DNA from 2 places in the Ramlibacter sp. GCM10027632 genome. Region 1 is predicted to be linked to the other one. Evidence: predicted binding sites of a transcription regulator. Region 1 holds the regulator's gene; the other holds the start of a gene.
What was found. Region 1 encodes FNR, which switches genes on or off when oxygen is low (the NO sensors DNR and NnrR bind a similar motif). Its sites were predicted from a motif close to TTGATNNNNATCAA; they were not measured.
Positions count from the first base shown of each region.

Region 1 (4,924 bases):
GAAGTGGTCCATGCCCACGTAGACATAGCCCTCCTTCTCGAAGGCGGCCAGCGCCGAGGCCAGCATGCCGACCTTGCTGGCGCCCGAGGGCAGGTCGATGGCGATGATGCGCCGCTGCGGCTTGAAGCGCTCCGGCAGGTGCGCGTAGGCATAGAGCGCGATGCGGTCGGGCCGCAGCTGCGCCACCTGCGACAGCGTGCGCGCGAACGACTCCGAGGTCTGCTTCGGCAGGCCGTAGATCAGGTCCACGTTGACCGACTCGAAGCCGATGCGGCGCGCCTCGTCCACCAGCGCGAAGACCTGCTCCACGGGCTGGATGCGGTGCACCGCCTTCTGCACGTCGGGGTCGAAGTCCTGCACGCCGAAGCTGACGCGGTTGAAGCCCAGGTCGGCCAGCGCCTGCAGGCGGGTGGCGTCCACCGTGCGCGGGTCGACCTCGATCGAATACTCGCCGCCGGGCACCAGCGCGAAGTTGGCGCGCAGCATGGCCATGAGCTGGCCCAGCTCGGCGTCGCTGAGGAAGGTGGGCGTGCCGCCGCCCAGGTGCAGTTGGCTCACCGACTGCCCGCGCCCGAGTTCGGCGACATGCAGGGCCACCTCGCGCGCCAGGTACTCGAGGTACTCCGCGCCGCGCTCATGGTGCTTGGTGATGATCTTGTTGCAGGCGCAGTAGTAGCACAGGGACGCGCAGAACGGGATGTGCACGTAGATCGACAGCGGCAGGGACGAGGGCTGCTGCCCGCGCTGGCGCAGGGCCTGCGCGTAATCGCCGGCGGTGAACGCCTCGACGAACCGGTCGGCCGTGGGGTAGGAGGTGTAGCGCGGCCCGTTGATGTCGAAGCGCTGCAACAGCTCGGGCGAGATGGTGTTCATGGCGTCCTGCGGATTCCTCAGCGGGTGACGAGCACCGGCACCGGCGATTGCGCGACGACCTTCGCGGCCACGCTGCCCAGCACTACGCGGGCGATGCCGGTGCGGCCGTGCGAGCCGATGACGATGAGGTCGGCCTGGGTGTCGCGGGCGGTCTCGAGCAGGCCCTCGATGACCGAGACATCCTCGACGAGGCGGGTGACCAGGGGCACCGGGGCGCCGCCCTCGGCCGACATGCGGGCCACGCGGGCATGGGCCTCGGCGCCGTGCACGCGCGCAGCCTCCATGTAGGCGTTGAAGCCCATGGGGTTGGCCTCGCCGATGCCCAGGTAGGGATAAGGGTCGACCACGTAGAGCGCGGTCAGCGTCGCCCCATGGGTGCGGGCGAGGGAAATGGCCAGCGTGGCGGCGTGGTCCGAGGCGGCCGAGCCGTCGGTGGCCAGGAGGATGCGCTTGAACATGGTGTGACCTCTCAGGGGAAGTGACGTGTTGGCGGATGATGCGACGGGATGCTCCCGCCGTGGTTGATTCGGGTCAATTGACAGGTCGCTTGCAGGCCACAGAATCGGCTCCATCTGACCGTATCGCCCCGACTGAAAGGCCCGACGACCATGACCACCTTCCAAGCCGAGATGACGCCCCGCTTCCAGCAGCTGCTCGAGCGGCGCGAGGCCGAGCTGCGCGCGTTGCTGGCCGAGGAATCGGCCCGCGACCAGGCCGAGGCGCAGGCGCGCGAGCCGGGCGAAGCGGTGACCGACTTCAAGGACCTGGCCGACGCCGAGACCAGCACCGCGGTGCACGAGATGCAGCACACGCACGCGGTGCAGGAACTCGAGGCGGTGCAGGCGGCGCTGCTGCGGCTGGCGCGCGGCCAGTACGGCCAGTGCCTGGCGTGCGGCGAGCCCATCGAGCTGCGCCGGCTGGAGGCGCTGCCGACGGCGCTGCGTTGCATCCGCTGCCAGTCGCTGGCCGAGACCGCCTGAGCCAAGCTCAGTGCACCCGGCTGTCGAAGGCCCGTCCCAGGGCCTCGAGGTCGAGGATGCGGATGTGGCGCTTGTCCACCTCCAGCAGGCGCTGCTGCTGGAAGGCCGAGAACGTGCGGCTCACCGTCTCCAGCTTCATGCCCAGGTAGCTGCCGATCTCGGCGCGCGACATGCGCAGGTGGAACTCGCTGGCCGAGTAACCGCGCGCCTTCAGGCGCTGCGAGAGGTTCAGCAGGAAGGCCGCCAGGCGCTCCTCGGCGTTCATGCTCCCGAGCAGCATCATCAGGCTGTGCTCACGCACGATCTCGCGGCTCATGAGGCGGGCCATCAGCATCTGGATGTCGGCGCTGCCGCTGGCCAGCTCGCTCAGGTGGGTGTAGGGGATGGCGCAGACCTCGGCATCCTCCAGCGCGGTGGCGGCGCTGGCGTGGCGGCCGTGGGCGACGCCGTCCAGGCCCATCAGCTCCCCGGCCATGTGGAAGCCGGAGACCTGCTCGCGGCCGTCCACCAGCATCAGGCTGGACTTGAAGGTGCCGCTGCGCACCGCGTAGATGAACTGGAACTTGTCCCCCCCGCGATAGAGCTCCTCGCCGGTGCGCACGCGGCGGCGGCCGAAGCGCAGGCCGTCCAGGCGCTGCAGGTCCGCGCCGCTGAGGCCGCAGGGCAGGCACAGGTCCTTCAGGTGGCAGTTGGAGCACAGGGTCTTGAGCGGCGCGGCGCCGCAGCCGGCGCCCTCCGAAGACTCCGTCACGGAGCGGCGCGGCACGACGCGGACGGGAGCGATGGCGTGTTCGTGGTTCATGCGGGGGTCTCTCTCGTGGGGTGTTCAGTGATGGACGCGGCTGCCGGCATCGGCGATCGCGTCGGGCAGCTGCTCGAAGTCGCTGCTCTTGTCCAGGAAGCTCGCGGCGCCCTCGCCGAGGTAGCGCTTGCGGTAGGCGGGCGCGGCGTTGTTGCTGAAGACGACGAAGGCGATGCCCGGGGCCGCCTCGCGCACCGCCTTGAGCACCTGCAGGCCCGTGCCGCCCTCGAGCTGGACATCGAGCACGACCACCTCCGGCCGGCTGGCCAGGATGCCCTCGATGCAGCCTTGCGGCGTGGCCGCCTCGCCGACGACCTCCATGTCGTGCTCGCCGAGCAGGTTGGCCACGCGCGAGCGGATCGGGCCGGAGTCGTCGGCCAGGAAGACGCGGGGATGGGAGCTGGGTGCCATGGACGTGACTGTGCCGCGTCCGCCGGCTCTTGCCCATCAGTAAGAGCTGAATTGCTGGCTAGGAATCGTCTGGAACGCGGCCTAGGACTCGTCCTAGGCCGCCAGGGCGGCGCTCAGATCTCGGTGGCGTCCGCCAGCCCGTGCTTGATGGCGTAGCGCACCAGGTCGCTGGGGTTGCCCAGGCCCAGCTTGTGCATCAGGTTGGATTTGTGGGTGCTCACTGTCTTGACCGACAGGCTCATGCGCTCGGCGATCGCGGTGACCGAGGCGCCGGCCACGAGCTGCTGGAACACCTCGAACTCGCGGGCCGACAGCGCCTCGTGGGGCGCCGCCTCGCGGCCCGGCATGGCCCCCAGGGCCAGCTGCTGGGCCACCTCGGCGGTGACGTAGGCGCCGCCGTCGGCGATCTTGCGCAGCGCCTGCTCCAGCTCGGCGGGCGCGCTTTCCTTGGTCAGGTAGCCGCTGGCGCCGGACTTGATGGCCCGCACCGCGTACTGGGTCTCGTGGTGCATGGACAGCACCAGGATGCGCACGCGCGGCCGCTCGGCCTTCACCAGCTTGATCAGCTCCATGCCGCTGCGCCCGGGCATGGACAGGTCCAGCACCAGCAGGTCGAACTCGGCCTCGCGCACCCGCTGCAGCACCTGGGCGCCGTCGGCGGCCTCGCCCACCACCTGGAAATCGGGCACGCGCGCGAGGATGCCCTTGAGGCCCTCGCGCACGATGGCGTGGTCATCGGCCAGGACGACGCGGATCATGTGCCGGCCCCCTGCCCCGCCGGCGCCGGGATGCGCGCCGCGACCCGCGTGCCCTCGCCCGGGGTGGACTCGATGGACATCGTGCCCTCCAGCAGCTGGGCCCGCTCGCGCAGGCCGATCAGTCCCAGCGACTGCGGCTTGCGGCCGGCGCCGGTGTCGAAGCCGACGCCGTCGTCGCGCACCTCGATCACGATCTGCCGGCCAGCGCGCGCCACGCGCACCCACACGGTCCGCGCCCGGGCATGCTTGGCGACGTTGGCCAGAGACTCCTGCACGATGCGGAAGACGGCCGTGGCGTAGGGCTCCTCCAGTTCGAGGGACTCGTCGAGGTCCAGCTCGCAGTGCACGCCATGGCGCTGCGTGAAGCTCTGGGCCAGCCACTCGATGGCGGGCACCAGGCCCAGGTCGTCCAGCACCAGCGGGCGCAGGTCGGCGGCGATGCGGCGGGTGGCGGCGACGCTGGCGTCCAGCATCTGCAGCATGCCGCTGACCTTGGCCGCCGCAGCCTCGGGGTCGCGGGCCAGGTGGTCGCGCAGCCAGATGGCGTCCATCTTGAGCGCGGTCAGGGACTGCGCGAGCTCGTCGTGCAGCTCGCGCGCGACCCGGCTCTTCTCCTGCTCGCGGATGGCGGAGGCCTCGGTGGCGAAGCGCGCCAGGTCCTGCCGCGCCCGCATCCGCTCGGTGACGTCACGCAGGATCACGGAGAAGACCTTGCCGTGGTCGGTGTCGATCTGGGAGATCGAGGCGTCCATGGGGAACTCGGTGCCGTCGGCCCGCAGCCCCCACAGGACGATGCCGTCGCTGCCGCCCTTGCGGCGCGAGGTCACGCCGGTCGCGGCAAAGCGGCGCACATGGTCGGCGTGGCTGGCGCGGAAACGCTCCGGAATGAGCATGGACAAGGGCTTGCCCATGACCTGGTCGGCGCGCCAGCCGAAGATCTGCTCGGCGGCGCGGTTGTACAGGACGATGCGCTCGGCGTCATCGATGCTGATGATGGCATCCATGGCCGTTTCGAGCAGCGCGGCGAGGCGCTCGGCGGCGTCGGGGACGCTCAGCGATGAAAAAGGGGGCACGGAGTACTGCGGTCGTGGCGACTTCGC
Region 1 covers NZ_JBHTGW010000002.1:430,444-435,367, reverse strand. Annotated here, with positions in the region: gene hemN (oxygen-independent coproporphyrinogen III oxidase) at 1-873, opposite strand, end outside; gene ACFQZY_RS05505 (universal stress protein) at 891-1,331, opposite strand; gene ACFQZY_RS05500 (TraR/DksA family transcriptional regulator) at 1,482-1,853, shown strand; gene fnr (fumarate/nitrate reduction transcriptional regulator Fnr) at 1,861-2,655, opposite strand; gene ACFQZY_RS05490 (response regulator transcription factor) at 2,680-3,066, opposite strand; gene ACFQZY_RS05485 (response regulator) at 3,180-3,824, opposite strand; gene ACFQZY_RS05480 (PAS domain-containing sensor histidine kinase) at 3,821-4,897, opposite strand.

Region 2 (4,924 bases), on a different contig from region 1:
TGCGGGCGCAGGATGTCGTGATGCTCGGGCGCCTGCCGCACCAGGGCTGGCTGGCCGGCCCCTCGGCCCGCGACCTCGCGGCGGTGGAGGAGGCCATGCGCCGCACCGGCAGCTGGGAGTGGCGGTCCCGTGCCCTGGGCCAGCTCTCGGGCGGCGAACGCCAGCGCGTGCTGCTGGCGCGGGCGCTGGCGGTGCAGGCGCCGATCCTGCTGATGGACGAGCCGCTGGCCAACCTCGACCCGCCGCACCAGGCCGACTGGCTGGCACTGGTGCGCGAGCACGTGCGCGGCGGCGGCACCGCCGTCACCGTGCTGCACGAACTGAACATGGCGCTGCATGCGGACGAACTCGTCGTCATCGTCGAGGGGCGCATCGCGCACCAGGGGGCCTGCGACGCGCCCGCCACGCACCGCGCGGTCGAAGCGGCCTTCGGCCAGCGCATCGCGGTGCACCCGGTGGGCCGCGCCTGGGTGGCGCTGCCGGTGGAGGACCTGGGGTGAACGCGCCGCGCCGTGCCGCCCGGGGCCCGCGTGCGCCGCGCCAGGCGCAGGGGCCCGCATGACCGCCCGCTGCGTGATGGTCTGGGGCGCCACCAGCGGCGCCGGCAAGAGCTGGCTCGCCACCGCACTGTGCCGGTGGTATGCCGGCCAGGGCCTGCGCGTCGCGCCCTTCAAGGCGCAGAACATGAGCAACAACGCGCGCGTCGCCGAGGGCGGCGAGATCGGCAGCGCGCAGTACTTCCAGGCCCTGGCGGCGCGCCGCACGCCCGAGGTGCGCATGAACCCGGTGCTGCTCAAGCCCGAGCGGGACACGCACAGCCAGTTCGTGCTGCTCGGGCAGGTGGACGCCGCGCTCACCGCCATGCCCTGGCGCGAGCGCAGCGCGGCGGTCTGGCCCCACGTGGCCCGCGCGCTCGACGCGCTGCGCGCCGAGAACGATGTCGTGGTCATCGAGGGCGCCGGCTCGCCCGCCGAGATCAACCTGCGTGACTGCGACTACGTCAACCTGCGCACCGCCGACCATGCCGACGCGCGCTGCCTGCTGGTCGCCGACATCGACCGCGGTGGCGCCTTCGCCCACCTGTACGGCACCTGGGCGCTGCTGGAGGCCGCCGAGCGCGCGCGCATCCGCGGCTTCGTCCTCAATCGCTTCCGGGGCGACCCGGCCCTGCTCGAGCCCGGCCCCGGGATGCTGCAGGCGCGCACCGGCGTGCCCACCGTGGCCACCCTGCCGATGTGGCGTGACCACGGCCTGCCGGAGGAGGACGGGATGTGGGAGGGGTGGGCCGGCGGCGCCGCCGGCTGGGCCCCCGGCGGCACGCGCATCGCCGTCATCGCCTACCCGCGCATCAGCAACCTCGACGAATTCCAGCCCCTGCGCCGGCTGCCCGGCGTGCAGCTGGCGTGGGCGCGCGAGCCGCGCCAGCTGCAGGGGGCCGACTGGGTGGTCCTGCCCGGCTCCAAGCACACCAGCGGCGACCTGGCCTGGCTGCGCGCCCAGGGCCTGGATGCCGCCATCGCCGCGCATGCCGCGGCCGGCGGCCGCGTGCTGGGCATCTGCGGCGGCCTGCAGATGCTCGGCGAGGCCCTGGTCGACCCGCACGGCATCGACGGCAACGCGCCCGGCCTGGGCCTGCTGCCGGTGGTCACCCTGTTCGAGCCGGACAAGCGCGTGCGCCGCACCGAGGCGGTGTTCGCTGCGGTGCCGGGGCCGTGGCAGGCGCTGTCCGGCCTGCGCGTGCGCGGCTACGAGATCCGCCACGGCCGCACGGCGCAACACCCGGGCATGGGCGCCGGCCTGCCGGTGCTGCCCGGCGGCCTGGGCTGGTGCGACGCCACGGGGCGGGTGCTGGGCGTCTACCTGCACGGACTGCTCGAGGACCCGGGCGTGCTGCGCGCGCTGTTCGGTGCGAACGTGCCGACCCTGGACGACGTGTTCGACGGCCTGGCGGCCTGCCTCGATCGCCATGTCGCGCCCGGCGTCCTGCGCGGGCTGCTCGACTGAGCGCGCCGGCCGGGTCCGCCGCCGGGGCGGACCGTTGACCCCGATCAAGCCGTGCGCCTACTGGCGTTTACACCTGTTGCGGGCAGGTTGCCTCTCCCACAGGCCGGGGTCTATGCTGGAAGCATCACCAACCCGGTAGGAGGCAGCATGTACAAGAAGATCCTGATGGCATACGACGGCAGCGAGGCAGGCCAGCGGGCCCTGCTCGATGCCTGCGAGGTGGCGCAGTGGAACCAGGCCGGCATCGTGCTCGTGGCGGTGATGCCCTCGACCCTGGCCTTCGTCGGCCTGGAGGGCGGCGTCTACGACGCCGAGCTGGAGACGCGCGAGCGCAAGAAGTTCGAGGGCATCCTGCAGGACGGCATCAAGCGCCTGGAGGCCGCCGGCTTCAAGGCCACCGGCGAGGTGGCCCAGGGCGAGGCGGTGGAGGAGATCACCCGCGCCGCCCGCAAGGCCGGGGCCGACCTGATCGTGGTGGGCCACAAGCACCTGGACAGCTGGGCCGCCCGCTGGTGGCGCGGCTCGGTGTCGGGCGCGCTGATCGAGCACGCGCCGTGCAGCGTGCTGGTGACCATCACGCACTGAGGCGCCTGGCCGGGGCGCGTGGGCCTGGCGCCCGGCGCGGGCCTCAGGCCTCAGGCCTCAGGCCTCGGGCCTCAGGCCTCAGGCCTCAGGCCTCAGGCCTCAGGCCTCAGGCCATCACCCAGCGCGCCATCCGCAGCCCCACCCAGGTGAGGGCCAGCGAGCCGGCCAGGTGCATCGCCGCCAGGGCCAGGGCCTGGCCGAAGCGCTCGGACTGCAGCAGCTGCACCGTCTCCGCGGAGAAGGTGGAGAAGGTGGTCAGGGCGCCCAGGAAGCCGGTGACCAGCGCCAGCCGCCAGGCCGGGTCCAGGTGCGGCAGGGCCTGGAACACCCCCACCAGCAGGCCGATCAGCCAGCCGCCGGCCAGGTTGGCGGCCAGCGTGCCCAGGGGCACCCAGGTGCCGCCGGTGTTCAGCCACAGGGCCAACTGCCACCGTGCCAGCGCGCCCAGCGAGGCACCCACGCACAGCACGAAGACGGTGAACACCGGCCGGTGCCTCAGCGCTTGCCGGCGGGCGCCGGCGTCTTGGGCTTGAAGTCGCAGTAGCGGGCGACCGCGCACTCCCAGCAGCGCGGCGTGCGCGCCTGGCACACGTAGCGGCCATGCAGGATCAGCCAGTGGTGGGAGTCCACCGCATAGGCCGCCGGCACGCGCCGTTCCAGCGCCAGTTCCACCTGCAGCGGGTTCTTGCCGGGCGCCAGGCCGGTGCGGTTGCTGACGCGGAAGATGTGCGTGTCCACCGCCATGGTGGGCTGGCCGAAAGCCACGTTCAGCACCACGTTGGCCGTCTTGCGGCCCACGCCGGGCAGGGCCTCCAGCGCCTCGCGCGTGGCGGGCACGCGGCCCTGGTGCCGCTCCACCAGGATGCGGCAGGTCTCCAGCAGGTTGCGTGCCTTGGTGCGGTACAGGCCGATGGTCTTGATGTAGCCCTCCAGCCGCTCCAGCCCCAGGTCCAGCATGGCCTGCGGCGTGCCCGCCACCGGGAACAGCCGGCGCGTGGCCTTGTTCACGCCCACGTCGGTGGCCTGCGCCGACAGCAGCACCGCGGCGAGCAGCTCGAACACGCTGGTGTATTCCAGCTCGGTGACCGGGTGCGGGTTGGCGGCCCGCAGGGTGGCGAAGAAGGGCTCGATGTCCTGCGTCTTCATGGCGGTCAGTGGGGCCGGATGCCGGCGCGGCAAGGGAGCGTCATCGACGGGCATTCTAGGCTGTGCCCGAGGCGTCACGCGGCGCGTGGGCGGGCGCAGATAATCGCGCGATGACCACCCGACGCAGCCTCCTCCTGGCCGCCTCCGCCGCGGCGCTCGCCTCGTCACCCGCCTGGGCCGAGACCTATCCTGCCAAGCCGATCCGCCTGGTCGTGCCGTTCCCGGCCGGCGGCGCCACCGACATCTTCGCCCGCGCCGTCGCCGGCAAGCTCGGCGAGCGCCTGGGCACCAGCATCGTCGTCGACAACAAGCCCGGCGCCGGCGGCACCATCGGCTCGGACATCGCGGCCAAGGCCGCCGCCGACGGCTACACGCTGCTGCTCACCACCTCCAGCACCCATGCGATCGGCCCGAGCTTCGCCGCGGCCGGCAAGCTGCCCTATGACGCGGTGGCCGACTTCACGCCGATCTCGCATGTGGGCAACGCGCCGAGCATCGTGCTGGTGCCCAACTCCTCGCCGGCGAAGACGATGAAGGAGTTCGTCGAGCATGCGCGCCGCAACCCCGGCCGCCTGAACTACGCCTCCAGCGGCAACGGCACGGTGGTCCACCTGGGCACCGAGCACCTGAAGTCGATGGCGGGCCTGTTCATGGTCCACATCCCGTACCGCGGCACCGCCCTGGCGATCCCGGACCTCGCCAGCGGCAAGCTGGACCTGCTGGTCGACTCGCTGCCCTCGGGCCTGCCCCATGTGAAGGAGGGCCGCCTACGCGCCCTGGCCGTCACCTCCCTCAAGCGCTCGCCGCTGCTGCCGGAGCTGCCGCCGGTGGCCGACACGGTGCCCGGCTACGAGAGCGTGACCTGGTTCGGCGTCTACGGCCCGAAGAACCTGCCGGCCGACATCGTGGCGCGCGTCAACGCGGGCATCAACCAGGCCCTGCAGGACGCCGACGTCAAGGACCGCCTGGCCCGCCTGGGCATCGAGCCCGTGGGCGGCACGCCGCAGCAGTTCGCCGCCATGGCCACCGCCGACCGCGCCAAGTGGAAGAAGATCATCACCGAGCGCCAGCTCACCGCCGACTGAGAAGCCGAGACCCGGCCCCCCAACCGACCCTGACCATGCATTTCGATTTCCACAACCCGTACCCCACCACCCGCCTGCCGGTGTTCGCCCGCAACGCGGTCGCC
Region 2 covers NZ_JBHTGW010000001.1:164,775-169,698, reverse strand. Annotated here, with positions in the region: gene ACFQZY_RS00800 (ABC transporter ATP-binding protein) at 1-500, shown strand, start outside; gene ACFQZY_RS00795 (cobyric acid synthase) at 559-2,004, shown strand; gene ACFQZY_RS00790 (universal stress protein) at 2,152-2,589, shown strand; gene crcB (fluoride efflux transporter CrcB) at 2,696-3,073, opposite strand; gene nth (endonuclease III) at 3,085-3,735, opposite strand; gene ACFQZY_RS00775 (Bug family tripartite tricarboxylate transporter substrate binding protein) at 3,846-4,820, shown strand; gene ACFQZY_RS00770 (gamma-glutamyltransferase family protein) at 4,856-4,924, shown strand, end outside.
Region 2: ACFQZY_RS00790 (universal stress protein) is a predicted target of FNR. The motif match lies at 2,039-2,052, and genes of this name have one in related genera.